3 regions of the Bacillus sp. T3 genome follow, and region 2 is predicted to be linked to each of the others. Evidence: a T-box and tRNA genes for the amino acid it is inferred to sense, from the RefSeq annotation. Region 2 holds a T-box; the other regions hold tRNA genes.
What was found. A T-box is a leader RNA that pairs with one kind of tRNA and senses whether it is charged. The one in region 2 lies ahead of tyrS (tyrosine--tRNA ligase), so its partner is inferred to be a tRNA-Tyr.

Region 1 (6,832 bases), 1.6 Mb from region 2:
CCCGCAACGAGCGCAACCCTTGATCTTAGTTGCCAGCATTTAGTTGGGCACTCTAAGGTGACTGCCGGTGACAAACCGGAGGAAGGTGGGGATGACGTCAAATCATCATGCCCCTTATGACCTGGGCTACACACGTGCTACAATGGATGGTACAAAGGGTCGCGAAACCGCGAGGTCGAGCCAATCCCATAAAACCATTCTCAGTTCGGATTGTAGGCTGCAACTCGCCTACATGAAGCTGGAATCGCTAGTAATCGCGGATCAGCATGCCGCGGTGAATACGTTCCCTGGGCCTTGTACACACCGCCCGTCACACCACGAGAGTTTGTAACACCCGAAGTCGGTGGGGTAACCGTAAGGAGCCAGCCGCCTAAGGTGGGACAGATGATTGGGGTGAAGTCGTAACAAGGTAGCCGTATCGGAAGGTGCGGCTGGATCACCTCCTTTCTAAGGATATTGTCGTAAAGACAATCGGAATGCAGACCTTCTGGTCTGTACTGTTGACCGCTTTGTTTGTTTAGTTTTGAGGGATCAATTCCTCTGTATCATTTCGTTCTTTGAAAACTAGATAATCGTAAAAGAAGAAAACAAGAAACACCACATTAGTTTTTTCTCTCTTAATAATAAGAGAATTAACCTTTAGGTTAAGTTAGAAAGGGCGCACGGTGGATGCCTTGGCACTAGGAGCCGATGAAGGACGGTACTAACACCGATATGCTTCGGGGAGCTGTAAGTAAGCTTTGATCCTGGAGATTTCCGAATGGGGGAACCCACTACTCGTAATGGAGTAGTATCTTTACCTGAATACATAGGGTATTGAAGGCACACCCTGGGAACTGAAACATCTAAGTACCCGGAGGAAGAGAAAGCAAACGCGATTCCCTGAGTAGCGGCGAGCGAAACGGGACATAGCCCAAACCAAGAGGCTTGCCTCTTGGGGTTGTAGGACACTCAACATGGAGTTACAAAGGAACGGGGTAAATGAAGAGATCTGGAAAGGTCCGTCAAAGAAGGTAAAAACCCTGTAGTTGAAACTTCGTTCCCTCCTGAGTGGATCCTGAGTACGGCCGGACACGTGAAATCCGGCCGGAAGCAGGGAGGACCATCTCCCAAGGCTAAATACTCCCTAGTGACCGATAGTGAACCAGTACCGTGAGGGAAAGGTGAAAAGCACCCCTGGAAGGGGAGTGAAAGAGATCCTGAAACCGTGTGCCTACAAGTAGTCAGAGCCCGTTAATGGGTGATGGCGTGCCTTTTGTAGAATGAACCGGCGAGTTACGATTACATGCAAGGTTAAGTTGAGAAGACGGAGCCGCAGCGAAAGCGAGTCTGAATAGGGCGTATTAGTATGTGGTCGTAGACCCGAAACCAGGTGATCTACCCATGTCCAGGGTGAAGGTTGGGTAACACCAACTGGAGGCCCGAACCCACGCACGTTGAAAAGTGCGGGGATGAGGTGTGGGTAGCGGAGAAATTCCAATCGAACTTGGAGATAGCTGGTTCTCTCCGAAATAGCTTTAGGGCTAGCCTCACGTAGTAAGAGTCTTGGAGGTAGAGCACTGTTTGGACTAGGGGCCCTCATCGGGTTACCGAATTCAGACAAACTCCGAATGCCAAAGACTTATCCGTGGGAGTCAGACTGCGAGTGATAAGATCCGTAGTCAAAAGGGAAACAGCCCAGACCACCAGCTAAGGTCCCAAAGTATACGTTAAGTGGAAAAGGATGTGGAGTTGCTTAGACAACCAGGATGTTGGCTTAGAAGCAGCCACCATTTAAAGAGTGCGTAATAGCTCACTGGTCGAGTGACTCTGCGCCGAAAATGTACCTGGGCTAAACGTATCACCGAAGCTGTGGATTGACATCTACGATGTCAGTGGTAGGAGAGCGTTCTAAGGGCGTTGAAGCTAGACCGTAAGGACTGGTGGAGCGCTTAGAAGTGAGAATGCCGGTATGAGTAGCGAAAGATGGGTGAGAATCCCATCCACCGAATGACTAAGGTTTCCTGAGGAAGGCTCGTCCGCTCAGGGTTAGTCGGGACCTAAGCCGAGGCCGAAAGGCGTAGGCGATGGATAACAGGTTGATATTCCTGTACCACCTCATTATCGTTTGAGCAACGGGGGGACGCAGGAGGATAGGGTAAGCGCACTGCTGGATATGTGCGTGTAAGCAGTTAGGCTGGAAATGAGGCAAATCCCGTTTCCGTAAAGGCTGAGCTGTGATGCCGAGGGAAATATAGTACCGAAGTTCCTGATTCCACACTGCCAAGAAAAGCCTCTAGCGAGATAAAAGGTGCCCGTACCGCAAACCGACACAGGTAGTCGAGGAGAGAATCCTAAGGTGAGCGAGAGAACTCTCGTTAAGGAACTCGGCAAAATGACCCCGTAACTTCGGGAGAAGGGGTGCTCTTTTGGGTGTTAAAGCCTAGAAGAGCCGCAGTGAATAGGCCCAGGCGACTGTTTAGCAAAAACACAGGTCTCTGCAAAGCCGCAAGGCGAAGTATAGGGGCTGACGCCTGCCCGGTGCTGGAAGGTTAAGGGGAGAGGTTAGCGCAAGCGAAGCTTTGAACCGAAGCCCCAGTAAACGGCGGCCGTAACTATAACGGTCCTAAGGTAGCGAAATTCCTTGTCGGGTAAGTTCCGACCCGCACGAAAGGCGTAACGATCTGGGCACTGTCTCAACGAGAGACTCGGTGAAATTATAGTACCTGTGAAGATGCAGGTTACCCGCGACAGGACGGAAAGACCCCGTGGAGCTTTACTGTAGCCTGATATTGAATTTTGGTACAGCTTGTACAGGATAGGTAGGAGCCGTAGAAACCTGGAGCGCCAGCTTCGGTGGAGGCATCGGTGGGATACTACCCTGGCTGTATTGAAATTCTAACCCATACCCCTAATCGGGGTAGGAGACAGTGTCAGGTGGGCAGTTTGACTGGGGCGGTCGCCTCCTAAAAAGTAACGGAGGCGCCCAAAGGTTCCCTCAGAATGGTTGGAAATCATTCGTAGAGTGTAAAGGTACAAGGGAGCTTGACTGCGAGACCTACAAGTCGAGCAGGGACGAAAGTCGGGCTTAGTGATCCGGTGGTTCCGCATGGAAGGGCCATCGCTCAACGGATAAAAGCTACCCCTGGGATAACAGGCTTATCTCCCCCAAGAGTCCACATCGACGGGGAGGTTTGGCACCTCGATGTCGGCTCATCGCATCCTGGGGCTGTAGTCGGTCCCAAGGGTTGGGCTGTTCGCCCATTAAAGCGGTACGCGAGCTGGGTTCAGAACGTCGTGAGACAGTTCGGTCCCTATCCGTCGTGGGCGCAGGAAATTTGAGAGGAGCTGTCCTTAGTACGAGAGGACCGGGATGGACGCACCGCTGGTGTACCAGTTGTCTTGCCAAAGGCATAGCTGGGTAGCTATGTGCGGACGGGATAAGTGCTGAAAGCATCTAAGCATGAAGCCCCCCTCAAGATGAGATTTCCCATAGTGCAAGCTAGTAAGATCCCTGAAAGATGATCAGGTTGATAGGTCAGAGGTGGAAGCGTGGCGACATGTGGAGCTGACTGATACTAATCGATCGAGGACTTAACCAAAAAACGTTTTACTTCTTCTACATTATCTAGTTTTGAGGGAATGAAATAAAAATTCTCTTGCAAAAATATAAAAACATTATTATAATAAATAATGTCTTTATGAAAATAATAGTCTGGTGGCGATAGCGAGAAGGTCACACCCGTTCCCATACCGAACACGGAAGTTAAGCTTCTCAGCGCCGATGGTAGTTGGGGGCTCTCCCCCTGTGAGAGTAGGACGTTGCCTGGGCTGTTACAAAATTTTATTATTCCGCAGTAGCTCAGTGGTAGAGCAATCGGCTGTTAACCGATCGGTCGTAGGTTCGAGTCCTACCTGCGGAGCCATATTGGAGAGCTGTCCGAGTGGCCGAAGGAGCACGATTGGAAATCGTGTAGGCGGGTAACCCTGTCTCAAGGGTTCAAATCCCTTGCTCTCCGCCATTATAACTTTAAACAATATGGCCCCTTGGTCAAGCGGTTAAGACACCGCCCTTTCACGGCGGTAACACGGGTTCGAATCCCGTAGGGGTCACCATTATCTAAATGTTTGTGGAGGATTAGCTCAGCTGGGAGAGCATCTGCCTTACAAGCAGAGGGTCGGCGGTTCGAGCCCGTCATCCTCCACCATATTTTTAAAAGAATAAATAATTTTTACCGTCGCGGGGTGGAGCAGCCCGGTAGCTCGTCGGGCTCATAACCCGAAGGTCGCAGGTTCAAATCCTGCCCCCGCAATAACGGTCCGGTAGTTCAGTTGGTTAGAATGCCTGCCTGTCACGCAGGAGGTCGCGGGTTCGAGTCCCGTCCGGACCGCCATTTATGGCTCAGTAGCTCAGTCGGTAGAGCAAAGGACTGAAAATCCTTGTGTCGGCGGTTCGATTCCGTCCTGAGCCACCATTTATAGTTATATGACTTAAAATAAAAATGATTATTATATGTGGAGGGGTAGCGAAGTGGCTAAACGCGGCGGACTGTAAATCCGCTCCCTCCGGGTTCGGCGGTTCGAATCCGTCCCCCTCCACCATTTATTATAGGGGTATAGTTTAAAGGTAGAACGAAGGTCTCCAAAACCTTTGGTGTGGGTTCAATTCCTACTACCCCTGCCAAATTTTATAGTGGCGATTGTGGCGAAGTGGTTAACGCACCTGATTGTGGTTCAGGCATTCGTGGGTTCGATTCCCATCAGTCGCCCCATTATAATTAATTAATATTGGGCTATAGCCAAGCGGTAAGGCAACGGACTTTGACTCCGTCATTCGTAGGTTCGATCCCTGCTAGCCCAGCCATTTTCGCGGAAGTAGTTCAGTGGTAGAACACCACCTTGCCAAGGTGGGGGTCGCGGGTTCGAATCCCGTCTTCCGCTCCAATTTTAATTAACATGGCGGCATAGCCAAGTGGTAAGGCAGAGGTCTGCAAAACCTTTACCACCGGTTCGAATCCGGTTGCCGCCTCCATTTATTTGATAAATAACTTTTAGCTAGATTTTTACGCCTGGGTGGCGGAACTGGCAGACGCACAGGACTTAAAATCCTGCGGTAGGTGACTACCGTACCGGTTCGATTCCGGCCCTCGGCATTTAAAAAGTTAATAATACCGCGCCTGGTGTGGCGGAATTGGCAGACGCGCACGACTCAAAATCGTGTTCCTTCTGGAGTGTCGGTTCGACCCCGACCACCGGTATCAACTCATCGCATGTTATTGCGATAAAAAAACGTTTCTTACAATGTGTAAGAAACGTTTTTTTATTAATCTCAAGTTTGATTCCTACAAAAATATCGTATACATAAAATGGTGCATAATTTTTTTGATGGTCGCAAAATTAGAAATTTAAGACCTCATACATCCATATTTACTAATTCCCCAACAAAAGACCTAAATTCAACTGATTAAAGATTGTTTAGTAACTGATCATTGTAACGTTTCAACAACCCTACCGCGATCCCCTGGAGCCTTTGTGGAAATGATTGACCTGAGAGGCTGATACAAGTTTTCATCTGCAATAGAGAATAGATACACATCCCATTTATAATTAGATTTTTCTTAATTTGATAATAAATAACTTTTTAAAGTTTAAAATATTCGAATATTCTATGACAAATTCACTATTGAATAACATTTGTTTTAGGACTATTGTAATATAAAATTTCAAGGATTTTCTTTGTATTTTAAACTATGAGGTGATTTCAAATTAATCATTTATAAAGGTAATTAAAAATTCCGTGCATAGCATGAATGATGTTTAAGTTAATCATGATAAAAAAGTATTAGAAGTAAGTTTTATTTAATTAATTATTATGTGGAGGCGTATATGAAAAAAAATAAAATTCCCCAATCTTTACTAACTAAAATGATAGGTTTCTTTATCATATTTTTAGTAATACCTATATTAATTCTTGGGTATTTTCTACATACCAGTATTGAAAAAGATCTGACTAAAATGGAACGAGAACGAGTCCTTGTAGCAAACGAGATATCTCAAAAGATATTTGAAAATTTTGGTGAAAATCTACTTGGAGTTATAAAGACTAATTCCAATTGGGAAGAAAATAGAGAAGCTGTGAAAAATAAAGATATTCCTTGGATTGAGGAAAATGTTAATGTTGGCGTTGAGGTTATCCCAAATGTTTCCTTTATAACCACTACTGATTTAAAGGGTAATGTCATCTCTCAAGTTGGAGATGTAAAAGAGTTTGTTGGTAGGTTATCTAATAAAACAATTATTGAAAGTTTAGAAACTAAGAATGAAATTACGGGATTAATGGAAACGGAAAAAGGCTTAGCTGTAATCGCTGCATCTAAAATCACAAATGAAGACGGGGATGCTAAACCAACTGGTATATTGATTTTTGGAAGAATACTTGATAATAAAGCGTTAGGGGATATTCAGGATACGTTACAAGACAATATTGCTTTATTGACTAATAACGGGACCTTCTTATCCAGTTCTAATAATATTACATTGGATAAACTCTCCAAAAATTTAGCTGAATTAAATAAGTATCCAACGAAAAAGTTATTTCAAACATTTCAACGTAATTCCGTGGAATATGCTGAAATGAGTACTACCCTTAAAGATATATCTGGTAAACCGATTGGTGTTTTATATTTAAATCAAGAGCACATAACAACTACCAAGGTAAAAAGTGAAATATTAAAATTAACGATTAATATTGGTTTAATATTAATCTTAGTGTTAATTTTATTATCTGTATTGATTAATCGATCAATTTTAAAACCAATAAAGTACTTAGTTTCCATATCAAAAGAGATATCAG
Region 2 (6,832 bases):
TTTTCCAGCCCAGTCGGATTTGAATTTTAACCGGCCATTAATGGATGTGGCCGTCCCTCGCGTGATAACATCCCGCATCATATCTAATGTTAAATAGGCGGTCTGAGGGCTAAATACATCGACTGGTTTTACTTTGTGCTGGTAGATGATTTCTCCATCACGATCTGTTATTTTTTCAATCATATAGGCATCAATAAATTGTCCATTATTCGCAAATGTCCCAAAGGCATTTGTATTTTCTTCTACCGTTACCCCGTTTTCTAAGGAACCGATTGCGGTTGCGAGGTTTGTGTAATCTGGTTCAACTAAAGAAGTGAACCCCATCTTTTCTAAATACTTTGCGGGTCTCTGGTTAATGATATCTTTGTACAGCTTAACAGCTGGAACGTTATAGGATTTGGTCAAGGCGTATCGTGCTGATGTTAGACCACTATAGCGACGGTCATAGTTTTGTGGCCATGGACGATTAAGTCCCGGTGCAAGCTTTAATGCTACATCGGGTAAAATCGTACCGGGCTGGGCCGCTCCAAGCTCAAACGCCGGGCCATATACGAGCAATGGCTTCATTGTCGATCCGTTTTGGCGAACTGCGCTCGTAGCATGATTCAATTGTTCGCGTTCATAATTTCGACCACCGACAAAGCTGATAATTTTTCCTGTTTTGTTTTCAATCAGGATGGCACCTACTTCCACTGGTTCCATTACCGTGACCTTTTCACCTGTCTCTGGGTCTGTCGTTACTTGAGCTTTATCAGGACCAAAATGCGGGTAATTATCTTTTACCTGCTGCATAGCTTCATAAATTTCTTTGTTAATGGTTGTATGGATTTTGTATCCGTTCTGCCTAATATTTAGGTCGGCGATTTCTCGGTATTCAGCCATTAGTTCTTTATCGTTTTTGATATCTTGCTCTTCATATCCATCTTTTTTGGCTAAAATCCCCGCCAATATATCAATTGCACGTGTTTCGATTTCTGCTGTAAGCCAAGGATGGGCCTCCTGTGGTGATTGTGTAGGTGGGATAAAATCCTTTGTCACGTCATACGCTAACGCTTCGTTATATTGCTGGTCATTAATATAGCCACCATCATACATTCTTTTTAACACCGTCTTCATTCTTTCTAAGCCGGGTGTTAAATTATTCTTGACTGTCTTATTTTGGGTATAGGGAGTGTAGCCGAACGGACTTTGCGGAAGACCGGCAATGAATGCTGACTGTGGCAGATTTAATTGGCTTGCTTCGACTCCAAAAATCCCTTTCGCAGCAGCTTGTACTCCTGCAATATTGCGGCCAGAAGAGTTTCGGCCAAAGGTTGCAACATTTAAATAAGCTTCTAATATTTCTTTTTTATTGAAGAATTTTTCCAAGCGAAGGGCTAACAAGATTTCTTTCGCTTTTCGTTCGAAGGATACTTCATTAGTTAGAAGCTGGTTTTTTATTAACTGCTGTGTCAGCGTACTTCCACCTGTTTGAACAGAGGCGTTTGATACCTCTTGGAATAATGCACGGAAGATGGCCTTAGGAACAACACCGTTATGCTGATAAAAGTATTCATCTTCTGTAGCGACTACGGCATCTTGTAGATACTTTGAGACATGATCGAGCTTGACTTCCTCGCGATCAATGTCAGAGCGTAATTTGCCGAGATACACATCATTCGCATAATATAGTTCTGATGTTTCTTCGTAGTTATATATTTGTTTTTTCATGCTTGCATAGGAGCGGATTGGCTCGTCCTTTACAAGAGATGCAAAGTAGCCTCCGCCAACACCTAGCGCGAAAGTACCGCCAATAATGAGAACAATAATAAATAATAATGCAAGATTCCATATTACCTGATAGGTAATTCGAGCACCTTTTACTGTTTTTTGATTTGTAAAAAGCTGGACGAAAGACCTAAGCTTTTCTTTCCAATTTTGGTTATTGCTCATTGACATATCAAACCCCCTAAAATCACATACATTATAGCATATTGCAACAATGAAAATGACAAGCATCGCCAAATTTCCTGTAATTATCATGTTGAGTTGACAAGTTCATTCAAAATATGGTAAAAAAGCAATAATGAATTGAATATTTGCGTTGATGAGAATAAGTAGTCCTTCTATCCCTGTTTATCAGAAAGTCGGCGGAAGATGCGAGCCGATACAAATAGAAGAATGAATTACCTCTCTGAGCATTTGCTGTGAACTTGTCTTATGTAGCAGCAAACGGATGAACCGTTATTTTTTTAAGTGGAAAACCGAATGTGGTTTTTAATCTGGGTGGTACCGCGCTAAAAATAGCGTCCCTGCATATGCAGGGGCGTTTTTTGTTTTTTTTGGACTGTAAAACTAGTCTGTTGATTTCCGCTCCAGGTGCTCCCTTTCCGCGGGGAGTCCGGGAGCCTCCTCGGCGCTTAAGCGCCTGTGGGGTCTCCCGTGACACCTTCTCCCGCAGGAGTCTCGCACCTTCCGCTCCAATCAACAAAATAGCAGAATCAACAGTTAGCATTATCACAGTTCAATTTTAATTAAGTAATTTTAAAGGAGGCTAAAACATGAATGAATTATTAAAAGACCTGACTTGGAGAGGGATTGTATATCAGCAAACCGATGAAGAGGGCATTGAGAAGACATTAAGCAATGAAAAAATATCCTTATATTGCGGGGTTGACCCAACTGCTGACAGCATGCATATTGGCCATTTACTGCCATTTTTAACATTGCGTCGCTTCCAGCTATCTGGACATCGTCCGATTGTTCTTGTCGGAGGTGCGACTGGGTTAATCGGAGACCCGAGCGGAAAGAAAGAAGAGCGGAAATTACAAACGCTTGAAACGGTTCAATCTAATGTAAGCTGTCTGCAAAAGCAATTACAGCAAATATTTGATTTCGAAGGTGAAAATGGGGCAATCATGGTTAATAACTATGATTGGGCTGGCTCAATGGATATCGTTACGTTTTTACGTGACTTTGGAAAGCATGTTGGAATCAATTACATGCTAGCGAAGGATACGATTTCATCACGCTTAGATACAGGAATTTCTTTTACAGAATTTACGTATACGATTTTACAAGCAATGGACTTCTTCCATCTTTATGAGAACCATCAATGCCGTATGCAAATTGGTGGAAGTGACCAATGGGGCAACATCACTACAGGCTTGGAATTAATTCGAAAAATGAAACCAGAGGGTGCTAAGCCAGCATTTGGATTAACGATTCCGCTTGTAACAAAGGCAGATGGTACGAAGTTTGGTAAAACGGAAAGCGGTGCAATTTGGCTTGATCCTGAAAAGACATCCCCTTATGAATTTTACCAATTTTGGATTAACACAGCCGATGCCGATGTTGTGAAATATTTAAAATTCTTTACGTTCCTAACAAAGGAAGAAATCGAAGCGTTAGAGGTTTCTGTTCAAGCGGAACCACATCTTCGCAAGGCACAAAAAGCATTAGCAGAAGCGATGACACGAATGATTCATGGTCAGGATTCATTAGACCAGGCGATTCGCATTTCCGAAGCACTCTTCAGTGGGAATGTTAAAACGTTAACTGCAGCAGAAATTAAGCAAGGGTTTAAGGATGTACCGTCCTTTGATGCTTCGGCTGAAGAACTGGGACTTGTTGATCTGCTTGTTAACGCCAAAATTTCTCCGTCAAAACGTCAAGCGCGTGAGGATATTACAAATGGAGCAGTTTCCATCAATGGAGAGCGAGTGACAGATCCTGCCTATGTTCTTTCTGTTAAGGATCGAATTGAAAATCAATTTACCATTGTACGGCGCGGGAAGAAGAAGTATACGTTAATTAAATACTAAAGGTATCTTGAACAGTCGTGTGACCCTACAATTTCTGCGCTCCCAATACAATAACTAATAGGATTAAGCCGATTCGGGCGATCCGATCTTCAGTAGTTATTTTAAGAAGTAGAACAAGGACGATAGCGATGATTGGTTCATCTTCAAGCATCAAAATTACGATAATGTCTAAGATGGGTAACACATAATTAATAATTTCTATATCCATCTTTTGTTCGTTCGAATCCATCGAAACACTTACTTTCCTTAGATAACATATTTAGGAAAAAGGGAAATGTGAGTGATTTAGAAATGTAAATTAGGTGTGCGACTTTTATGCGGTACTTTAACCTCAATTTATTTGAGGTTAAAGTACCGCATTTTTTCTATTCTGGCTCTTTTATTATTCATTGTTGATTTTCGAGTAGGTATGAGAAATATAAGCGGAGAAATTCCGTCTAATGTATATAGAGGATGCTTAAGGAACAAAATAAGGGGAGATATTTCCGTTAACTGCTCTAAATAAGACAAAATCCAAAGATTTGGATCATATAAACGGAAAAATTCCCCTTATTTTAAAGGAAATACAGGTGTTTCCTAAAATAAACGGAATTTCTCCTTTTATTTTTTAAATACAATGAAATCACCGTTCAGTTATAATTGCGCCAAAAATAAAAAAGCCCTAGAACGAATTCTAGGGCTTTTGCAGTTGCTATTTACGAAGTAATTATTAACGAGAGTAGAACTCAACGATAAGAGCTTCGTTAATTTCAGCTGGTAATTCAGAACGCTCTGGTAAACGAGTGAAAGTACCTTCTAATTTGTCTGCATCGAAAGTTAAGAAATCAGGAACGAAGTTGTTTACTTCGATTGCTTCTTTCACAACATCAAGATTACGAGACTTTTCACGAAGAGTGATAGTTTGACCAGGTGCTACGCGGTATGATGGAATATCAACACGAGCTCCATTAACCATAACGTGACCGTGGTTAACTAATTGGCGAGCTGCACGACGAGTACGAGCTAAGCCTAAACGATAAACAACGTTATCTAAACGTGATTCTAAAAGAACCATGAAGTTTTCACCGTGTTTACCTTGCATTTTGCCAGCTTTGTCGAAAAGGTTACGGAATTGACGCTCATTTACTCCATACATATGACGAAGCTTTTGTTTTTCTTGTAATTGCAATCCGTACTCGGAAAGCTTTTTACGTTGGTTAGGACCATGTGGACCTGGAGCGTAAGGACGCTTTTCTAATTCTTTTCCTGTGCCGCTTAAAGAAATTCCAAGACGACGGGATAATTTCCAGCTTGGGCCGGTATAACGAGCCATAATTGACTCCTCCTTGTGTGTTTTTATTTTGTAAAATAAAAACAGTTATGACGCAACGATTATGCTCATTTTGTTTTCATGTACCTTCGCCCTCGCAGCAGAGGGTTACGCAATACCCCATCATAATGGTTGTTTGTACAACCGATGGAACAAAATGATAACAAAAAAGTGCACATATAGGCTGCGATATTTTACACAAGGAGTATTATATAATTATTTTTAGGTTAAAGTCAATTATTATTATGATGATTTATGAATATTTAATAATTGGTTCAAATCTCTTATCAGGAGATTATGATATAATAATATAATAACTTTGATACGGAATTATACTAAAGTTACTTAATTGATAATTATGAATTTATTTATAAAATGGATTTCCCTTAACACCAAACTTGGGTACAAGGTGATGCTGAATGGAAAAAAAACATGATGAATTATTATCCATGTTAAAAAGTTGTTTTTTAGATATTTTAAACGAAGAATATAATTTGTTACATTTTGATCATGTTCTTGAAAAAATGTGCAAGCTAATTTCAAGTAAAATAATGGCAAAGAGAGTTGTCTTTTACTATTGCTCGGAATGGAAGGATCAATTAATTCTAGACGGTATTAATTTTGAGGATTCAGCTTTTATACAACAATATTCATTCAAGACTGAACCTAATGCTTTTGCTGATAAGCTTAACATGGAAGTAGAAGAATTCGTTGTTCAGGATGGACTTAGAGACTTAGGTTTATTAAAAATAATTGACCCTAATAAACAATTATGTAGCATCTACTTCATAGAAAAAATAGGACAGGTATGTGGCGATTTTTTAAGGATGGTTCAAAATCTGTCGAAAATGGCAGTAAGGGAGAAAAAATACCGACTTTTATTTGGTGTCACAGAGGAATTTCACTCCTCAATCGATATGGATGAAGTTTTAGAAGATATTATTGAAGTCATTCAAGAAGTTTATCCTGGATTTCACTATTCTCTATATCTTTCCCAAGATAATCATACAAATAGTAATCTTCCAATCAGGGGGTTGCAGTATAATAGTGAAAACGTTGTAGCAATGGAGGCCTATGTAACAGGAACTGTGAAAATAGAAGATTATTTGCATGAAACAGGATCCACCCTTTATGCACCGTTAAAAGGAAAGCAGGGAGTATATGGTGTTTTACAAATTACGGCACCAAATGTATTAGTTTTTCCAAAGAAAGAGGTAGAATTTATTTCTGTGCTAGCAAATACGGCTGGGAATGCTTTAGAGAATGCTCAGTTGTATCAGCAGTCGAAACGATTAATTGCTGACCTTAAGTTAATAAATGAAGTATCACATCGGTTGAATTCAATGCAGCGTTATTCTGATATTGTAACGTTTGTATGCGACCAAATCATTACCTCCTTTAATGCAGAAGAGGTTGGATTTATTCTGTTTAATGAAGGAAGTAACAAGACAACAATTTTAGATGGGAGTACTAAATTTTTCCAATCCCGAAATTCGGAAAGTTATATCCAATTTTTTGAGGAGCAGCTTCGTAAAGAGAAGAGTCCTTTGTTTATTGGAGATTTCAATATAGTCATTAAGGGAAATTATCGGTCTATTATGACGATTCCAATGATTCAAACAGGCAGGATGGTTGGGTTCATTATTGTGATGCACCAACAGCCTAATCATTTTTCATTTGATTCTTATAAATTATTGCAATCATTTATTCTTCATTCCAC
Region 3 (6,832 bases), 1.4 Mb from region 2:
GTTAAGTTAGAAAGGGCGCACGGTGGATGCCTTGGCACTAGGAGCCGATGAAGGACGGTACTAACACCGATATGCTTCGGGGAGCTGTAAGTAAGCTTTGATCCGGAGATTTCCGAATGGGGGAACCCACTACTCGTAATGGAGTAGTATCTTTACCTGAATACATAGGGTATTGAAGGCACACCCGGGGAACTGAAACATCTAAGTACCCAGGAGGAAGAGAAAGCAAACGCGATTCCCTGAGTAGCGGCGAGCGAAACGGGACATAGCCCAAACCAAGAGGCTTGCCTCTTGGGGTTGTAGGACACTCAACATGGAGTTACAAAGGAACGGGGTAAATGAAGAGATCTGGAAAGGTCCGTCAAAGAAGGTAAAAACCCTGTAGTTGAAACTTCGTTCCCTCCTGAGTGGATCCTGAGTACGGCCAGACACGTGAAATCCGGTCGGAAGCAGGGAGGACCATCTCCCAAGGCTAAATACTCCCTAGTGACCGATAGTGAACCAGTACCGTGAGGGAAAGGTGAAAAGCACCCTGGAAGGGGAGTGAAATAGATCCTGAAACCGTGTGCCTACAAGTAGTCAGAGCCCGTTAATGGGTGATGGCGTGCCTTTTGTAGAATGAACCGGCGAGTTACGATTACATGCAAGGTTAAGTTGAGAAGACGGAGCCGCAGCGAAAGCGAGTCTGAATAGGGCGTATTAGTATGTGGTCGTAGACCCGAAACCAGGTGATCTACCCATGTCCAGGGTGAAGGTTGGGTAACACCAACTGGAGGCCCGAACCCACGCACGTTGAAAAGTGCGGGGATGAGGTGTGGGTAGCGGAGAAATTCCAATCGAACTTGGAGATAGCTGGTTCTCTCCGAAATAGCTTTAGGGCTAGCCTCACGTAGTAAGAGTCTTGGAGGTAGAGCACTGTTTGGACTAGGGGCCCTCATCGGGTTACCGAATTCAGACAAACTCCGAATGCCAAAGACTTATCCGTGGGAGTCAGACTGCGAGTGATAAGATCCGTAGTCAAAAGGGAAACAGCCCAGACCACCAGCTAAGGTCCCAAAGTATACGTTAAGTGGAAAAGGATGTGGAGTTGCTTAGACAACCAGGATGTTGGCTTAGAAGCAGCCACCATTTAAAGAGTGCGTAATAGCTCACTGGTCGAGTGACTCTGCGCCGAAAATGTACCGGGGCTAAACGTATCACCGAAGCTGTGGATTGACATCTACGATGTCAGTGGTAGGAGAGCGTTCTAAGGGCGTTGAAGCTAGACTGTAAGGACTGGTGGAGCGCTTAGAAGTGAGAATGCCGGTATGAGTAGCGAAAGATGGGTGAGAATCCCATCCACCGAATGACTAAGGTTTCCTGAGGAAGGCTCGTCCGCTCAGGGTTAGTCGGGACCTAAGCCGAGGCCGAAAGGCGTAGGCGATGGATAACAGGTTGATATTCCTGTACCACCTCATTATCGTTTGAGCAACGGGGGGACGCAGGAGGATAGGGTAAGCGCACTGCTGGATATGTGCGTGTAAGCAGTTAGGCTGGAAATGAGGCAAATCCCGTTTCCGTAAAGGCTGAGCTGTGATGCCGAGGGAAATATAGTACCGAAGTTCCTGATTCCACACTGCCAAGAAAAGCCTCTAGCGAGATAAAAGGTGCCCGTACCGCAAACCGACACAGGTAGTCGAGGAGAGAATCCTAAGGTGAGCGAGAGAACTCTCGTTAAGGAACTCGGCAAAATGACCCCGTAACTTCGGGAGAAGGGGTGCTCTTTTGGGTGTTAAAGCCTAGAAGAGCCGCAGTGAATAGGCCCAGGCGACTGTTTAGCAAAAACACAGGTCTCTGCAAAGCCGCAAGGCGAAGTATAGGGGCTGACGCCTGCCCGGTGCTGGAAGGTTAAGGGGAGAGGTTAGCGCAAGCGAAGCTTTGAACCGAAGCCCCAGTAAACGGCGGCCGTAACTATAACGGTCCTAAGGTAGCGAAATTCCTTGTCGGGTAAGTTCCGACCCGCACGAAAGGCGTAACGATCTGGGCACTGTCTCAACGAGAGACTCGGTGAAATTATAGTACCTGTGAAGATGCAGGTTACCCGCGACAGGACGGAAAGACCCCGTGGAGCTTTACTGTAGCCTGATATTGAATTTTGGTACAGCTTGTACAGGATAGGTAGGAGCCGTAGAAGCCGGAGCGCCAGCTTCGGTGGAGGCATCGGTGGGATACTACCCTGGCTGTATTGAAATTCTAACCCATACCCCTAATCGGGGTAGGAGACAGTGTCAGGTGGGCAGTTTGACTGGGGCGGTCGCCTCCTAAAAAGTAACGGAGGCGCCCAAAGGTTCCCTCAGAATGGTTGGAAATCATTCGTAGAGTGTAAAGGCACAAGGGAGCTTGACTGCGAGACCTACAAGTCGAGCAGGGACGAAAGTCGGGCTTAGTGATCCGGTGGTTCCGCATGGAAGGGCCATCGCTCAACGGATAAAAGCTACCCCGGGGATAACAGGCTTATCTCCCCCAAGAGTCCACATCGACGGGGAGGTTTGGCACCTCGATGTCGGCTCATCGCATCCTGGGGCTGTAGTCGGTCCCAAGGGTTGGGCTGTTCGCCCATTAAAGCGGTACGCGAGCTGGGTTCAGAACGTCGTGAGACAGTTCGGTCCCTATCCGTCGTGGGCGCAGGAAATTTGAGAGGAGCTGTCCTTAGTACGAGAGGACCGGGATGGACGCACCGCTGGTGTACCAGTTGTCTTGCCAAAGGCATAGCTGGGTAGCTATGTGCGGACGGGATAAGTGCTGAAAGCATCTAAGCATGAAGCCCCCCTCAAGATGAGATTTCCCATAGCGCAAGCTAGTAAGATCCCTGAAAGATGATCAGGTTGATAGGTCAGAGGTGGAAGCGTGGCGACATGTGGAGCTGACTGATACTAATCGATCGAGGACTTAACCAAAAAACGTTTTTCTTCTTCTACATTATCTAGTTTTGAGAGAATGAATTTTCTCAGTTAAATAGTCTGGTGGCGATAGCGAGAAGGTCACACCCGTTCCCATACCGAACACGGAAGTTAAGCTTCTCAGCGCCGATGGTAGTTGGGGGCTCTCCCCTGTGAGAGTAGGACGCTGCCGGGCTAAGCCCCTTTGGGGTTTTTATTTTGTCAATTTTTCTCAGATGGCCCCTTGGTCAAGCGGTTAAGACACCGCCCTTTCACGGCGGTAACACGGGTTCGAATCCCGTAGGGGTCACCAATATGTGGAGGATTAGCTCAGCTGGGAGAGCATCTGCCTTACAAGCAGAGGGTCGGCGGTTCGAGCCCGTCATCCTCCACCATATGCCGGTTTAGCTCAATTGGTAGAGCAACTGACTTGTAATCAGTAGGTTGGGGGTTCAAGTCCTCTAGCCGGCACCATTTTTCGAGCCATTAGCTCAGTTGGTAGAGCATCTGACTTTTAATCAGAGGGTCGAAGGTTCGAGTCCTTCATGGCTCACCATTAATATGAATATATGCGGGTGTGGCGGAATTGGCAGACGCACTAGACTTAGGATCTAGCGCCGCAAGGCGTGGGGGTTCGACTCCCTTCACCCGCACCATATATTCGCGGAAGTAGTTCAGTGGTAGAACACCACCTTGCCAAGGTGGGGGTCGCGGGTTCGAATCCCGTCTTCCGCTCCAATGATATTGCCGGGGTGGCGGAACTGGCAGACGCACAGGACTTAAAATCCTGCGGTAGGTGACTACCGTACCCGGTTCGATTCCGGTCCTCGGCACCATTTTTGTTTTGTGATAGCAAATCAAAAAAACTATATGCGCCCGTAGCTCAATTGGATAGAGCGTCTGACTACGGATCAGAAGGTTATGGGTTCGACTCCTTTCGGGCGCGCTTAATTACGGGAAGTAGCTCAGCTTGGTAGAGCACTTGGTTTGGGACCAAGGGGTCGCAGGTTCGAATCCTGTCTTCCCGACCATTAAAACTTCTCATTGTGTATGGGGTCTTAGCTCAGCTGGGAGAGCGCCTGCCTTGCACGCAGGAGGTCAGGGGTTCGATCCCCCTAGACTCCACCAAAAACATCTTAAATATAATTTTTGGCGGTGTAGCTCAGCTGGCTAGAGCGTACGGTTCATACCCGTAAGGTCGGGGGTTCGATCCCCTCCGCCGCTACCATTTTTTTGAATTTTAAGCCTCGCTGTTTAGAATTAAAAAATGCTCATGACTGTTTGAGTCTTATATGATTTATTTATATGGAGGAATACCCAAGTCCGGCTGAAGGGATCGGTCTTGAAAACCGACAGGCGGGTTAAACCGCGCGGGGGTTCGAATCCCTCTTCCTCCGCCATATTTATATCAAATTTAAAATTTTACCGTCGCGGGGTGGAGCAACGAGTGTTACTTCATTGATAAAACTGCGAGTTGTACCGATTGAGCAGCTCCTTGAGTATGCTAACTGAAATCGGGACAGCCCTTACTAAGACTTAGGGCATGAAGAAAACTTTATAAATTTTTACCGTCGCGGGGTGGAGCAGCCCGGTAGCTCGTCGGGCTCATAACCCGAAGGTCACAGGTTCAAATCCTGTCCCCGCAATATGGTCCGGTAGTTCAGTTGGTTAGAATGCCTGCCTGTCACGCAGGAGGTCGCGGGTTCGAGTCCCGTCCGGACCGCCATATTTATACCAGTAGTGATTCCTACTGTTGAAAGTAATGTGGCTCAGTAGCTCAGTCGGTAGAGCAAAGGACTGAAAATCCTTGTGTCGGCGGTTCGATTCCGTCCTGAGCCACCATGAAATTTATTTATATTTCTTTCTTATATGGAGGGGTAGCGAAGTGGCTAAACGCGGCGGACTGTAAATCCGCTCCCTCAGGGTTCGGCGGTTCGAATCCGTCCCCCTCCACCATTTATGGCGATTGTGGCGAAGTGGTTAACGCACCTGATTGTGGTTCAGGCATTCGTGGGTTCGATTCCCATCAGTCGCCCCATTTTAATAACTTTTATTGGGCTATAGCCAAGCGGTAAGGCAACGGACTTTGACTCCGTCATTCGTAGGTTCGATCCCTGCTAGCCCAGCCATTTGTATACAATAAAGCTAAGAGGTTCAAATCCCAGTCTCAAATCTGGTGTTGCCTTCAAAATTTTAAATATGCGGGTGTAGTTTAGTGGTAAAACCACAGCCTTCCAAGCTGTTGTTGTGGGTTCGATTCCCATCACCCGCTCCAAATATGGGCCTATAGCTCAGCTGGTTAGAGCGCACGCCTGATAAGCGTGAGGTCGATGGTTCGAGTCCATTTAGGCCCACTCTATATTTGCAAAGATTTAGCAAAGACAGTGATAGAATTATGTCGTAGCTAAGTGGAGATAATCCTATAAGGTGCGAAATATTAAGAAAGGGTAAAGCCGTATGGCTTTACCCTTTCTTTTTCTGTGATAAAGGATGGAGCATAAAATAACCATTGTGAAAAAGAATCTACCAATATAAAGATAAAGTAGGTAAGGTAAAAAACGACACCTAAAAGTATACTAGGTGCCGTTTTACTATATAGATATTTTTGAAAATCTCAACATTATTACATTTGTGAGTCTATGAAAGGAAGCTCGATAATAAATTCAGTTCCATTTTCGTTACTGTTCGCCTGAATTGAGCCATGATGGTTCTCGACTATTTTTTGAGACACTGATAAACCTAGTCCAGTACCAATATCCTTAGTAGAAAAGAATGGTTCGAATATATGAGTAAGAACAGAAGCGTCGATTCCTTTTCCATTATCACTAAAGATAAATTGAACGTGGGAGTTAGCTAGTTTGGTTTTGATTTTAATGTTTAGCGGCTTATTCCCTTTAGCCTGCATGGAATTTTGAAATAAATTGATAAATACCTGCAACAATTCTTCACGATTACAATGGATGGAAAGATTTTTTGTTGCAGGATGAATGTCTACGTTTATTTCAATATTGTGAAGCAATGCTTCACTTTCGAGAAATTTCCATAGGTAGTCAACAAGGAAATGTTGCACCTGTATAATTTCAAATTCTTTTGCCGCAGGCTTTGCGATTCTCAAGAAATCAGTAATGATTTTATTAGCACGGTCAATTTCTGGAATTAATAAACTGGAGAAAAGTTGCGATGTTTTTGGATCAACATCTTTTTCAAGAAACTGTAAATATCCTCTAACGGTTGTTAACGGATTTCTTATTTCATGTGCAATACCTGCTGCAATTCGACCCGCAAGACCCTGTTTTTCAGCCTGTTTTATTTTTTCCTCCATTAAATACCGATCAGTAATGTCCCTGAACTTTGCGAAAGCTCCGACCACTTTTCCTTCCTCATAGATGGGTTGGGCATCTAATAAACAGACTACTGGTTTTCCGGCAGAGTTATTAAATTTCAGTTCTACATTTTCAAATATTTCTTCACATTCAATTACGCGTTTAAAATGATTTCCAATAAAAGCGGACTTATATATGCTCGTTCCTAAATCAGATTTTCTACTTAAGTTTAATATTTTTTCAGCAACCGTATTAATATCTGTTGTAATACCCGCTTCATCTGTAATGACGATCCCATTTTTTGATTTGCTTAACATAACTTGATTCATGATACTAAGGGTTCGATTTTGTTTTCTTAGTAACAGTTCTCTTTCAATTGAATCTACAACCTGAGATAGCATAGATAAAAATAGGGGATTTTGATAAGCAATGGGCATCATAATACCAACACTACCAAGTAAATTATTTTCATCCGTATAATGGAATGGTGCACCATAACAAGCAATTTCATGAAGAAACTTATGATAATGATCTTCGCCTATTAATCTTACAGGATGTCTTTGCTCTAATGCCAAGCTAACTACGTTAGTA

Region 1: it has a tRNA-Tyr gene. The T-box ahead of tyrS (tyrosine--tRNA ligase) is inferred to sense a tRNA for this amino acid. The anticodon was not compared.
Region 3: it has a tRNA-Tyr gene. The T-box ahead of tyrS (tyrosine--tRNA ligase) is inferred to sense a tRNA for this amino acid. The anticodon was not compared.

The regions. Positions count from the first base shown of each region.
Region 1 is NZ_CP137761.1:4,096,458-4,103,289, reverse strand. It holds rRNA gene RGF10_RS21005 (16S ribosomal RNA) at 1-447, shown strand, start outside; rRNA gene RGF10_RS21000 (23S ribosomal RNA) at 643-3,581, shown strand; rRNA gene rrf (5S ribosomal RNA) at 3,694-3,810, shown strand; tRNA gene RGF10_RS20990 (tRNA-Asn) at 3,831-3,905, shown strand; tRNA gene RGF10_RS20985 (tRNA-Ser) at 3,910-4,001, shown strand; tRNA gene RGF10_RS20980 (tRNA-Glu) at 4,021-4,095, shown strand; tRNA gene RGF10_RS20975 (tRNA-Val) at 4,112-4,187, shown strand; tRNA gene RGF10_RS20970 (tRNA-Met) at 4,219-4,292, shown strand; tRNA gene RGF10_RS20965 (tRNA-Asp) at 4,297-4,373, shown strand; tRNA gene RGF10_RS20960 (tRNA-Phe) at 4,379-4,454, shown strand; tRNA gene RGF10_RS20955 (tRNA-Tyr) at 4,497-4,581, shown strand; tRNA gene RGF10_RS20950 (tRNA-Trp) at 4,590-4,663, shown strand; tRNA gene RGF10_RS20945 (tRNA-His) at 4,676-4,751, shown strand; tRNA gene RGF10_RS20940 (tRNA-Gln) at 4,769-4,843, shown strand; tRNA gene RGF10_RS20935 (tRNA-Gly) at 4,849-4,923, shown strand; tRNA gene RGF10_RS20930 (tRNA-Cys) at 4,938-5,011, shown strand; tRNA gene RGF10_RS20925 (tRNA-Leu) at 5,047-5,132, shown strand; tRNA gene RGF10_RS20920 (tRNA-Leu) at 5,156-5,237, shown strand; partial or broken gene RGF10_RS23990 (CHASE4 domain-containing protein) at 5,866-6,832, shown strand, end outside.
Region 2 is NZ_CP137761.1:1,099,312-1,106,143, forward strand. It holds gene RGF10_RS05670 (transglycosylase domain-containing protein) at 1-1,932, opposite strand, end outside; T-box leader at 2,075-2,296, shown strand; gene tyrS (tyrosine--tRNA ligase) at 2,541-3,803, shown strand; gene RGF10_RS05680 (hypothetical protein) at 3,829-4,032, opposite strand; gene rpsD (30S ribosomal protein S4) at 4,513-5,115, opposite strand; gene RGF10_RS05690 (sensor domain-containing diguanylate cyclase) at 5,532-6,832, shown strand, end outside.
Region 3 is NZ_CP137761.1:4,254,711-4,261,542, reverse strand. It holds rRNA gene RGF10_RS21890 (23S ribosomal RNA) at 1-2,936, shown strand, start outside; rRNA gene rrf (5S ribosomal RNA) at 2,999-3,114, shown strand; tRNA gene RGF10_RS21880 (tRNA-Glu) at 3,157-3,231, shown strand; tRNA gene RGF10_RS21875 (tRNA-Val) at 3,238-3,313, shown strand; tRNA gene RGF10_RS21870 (tRNA-Thr) at 3,317-3,392, shown strand; tRNA gene RGF10_RS21865 (tRNA-Lys) at 3,399-3,474, shown strand; tRNA gene RGF10_RS21860 (tRNA-Leu) at 3,490-3,574, shown strand; tRNA gene RGF10_RS21855 (tRNA-Gly) at 3,582-3,656, shown strand; tRNA gene RGF10_RS21850 (tRNA-Leu) at 3,665-3,754, shown strand; tRNA gene RGF10_RS21845 (tRNA-Arg) at 3,791-3,864, shown strand; tRNA gene RGF10_RS21840 (tRNA-Pro) at 3,873-3,949, shown strand; tRNA gene RGF10_RS21835 (tRNA-Ala) at 3,971-4,046, shown strand; tRNA gene RGF10_RS21830 (tRNA-Met) at 4,070-4,146, shown strand; tRNA gene RGF10_RS21825 (tRNA-Ser) at 4,226-4,318, shown strand; tRNA gene RGF10_RS21820 (tRNA-Met) at 4,491-4,564, shown strand; tRNA gene RGF10_RS21815 (tRNA-Asp) at 4,568-4,644, shown strand; tRNA gene RGF10_RS21810 (tRNA-Phe) at 4,685-4,760, shown strand; tRNA gene RGF10_RS21805 (tRNA-Tyr) at 4,790-4,874, shown strand; tRNA gene RGF10_RS21800 (tRNA-His) at 4,881-4,956, shown strand; tRNA gene RGF10_RS21795 (tRNA-Gln) at 4,973-5,047, shown strand; tRNA gene RGF10_RS21790 (tRNA-Gly) at 5,120-5,193, shown strand; tRNA gene RGF10_RS21785 (tRNA-Ile) at 5,199-5,272, shown strand; gene RGF10_RS21780 (ATP-binding protein) at 5,542-6,832, opposite strand, start outside.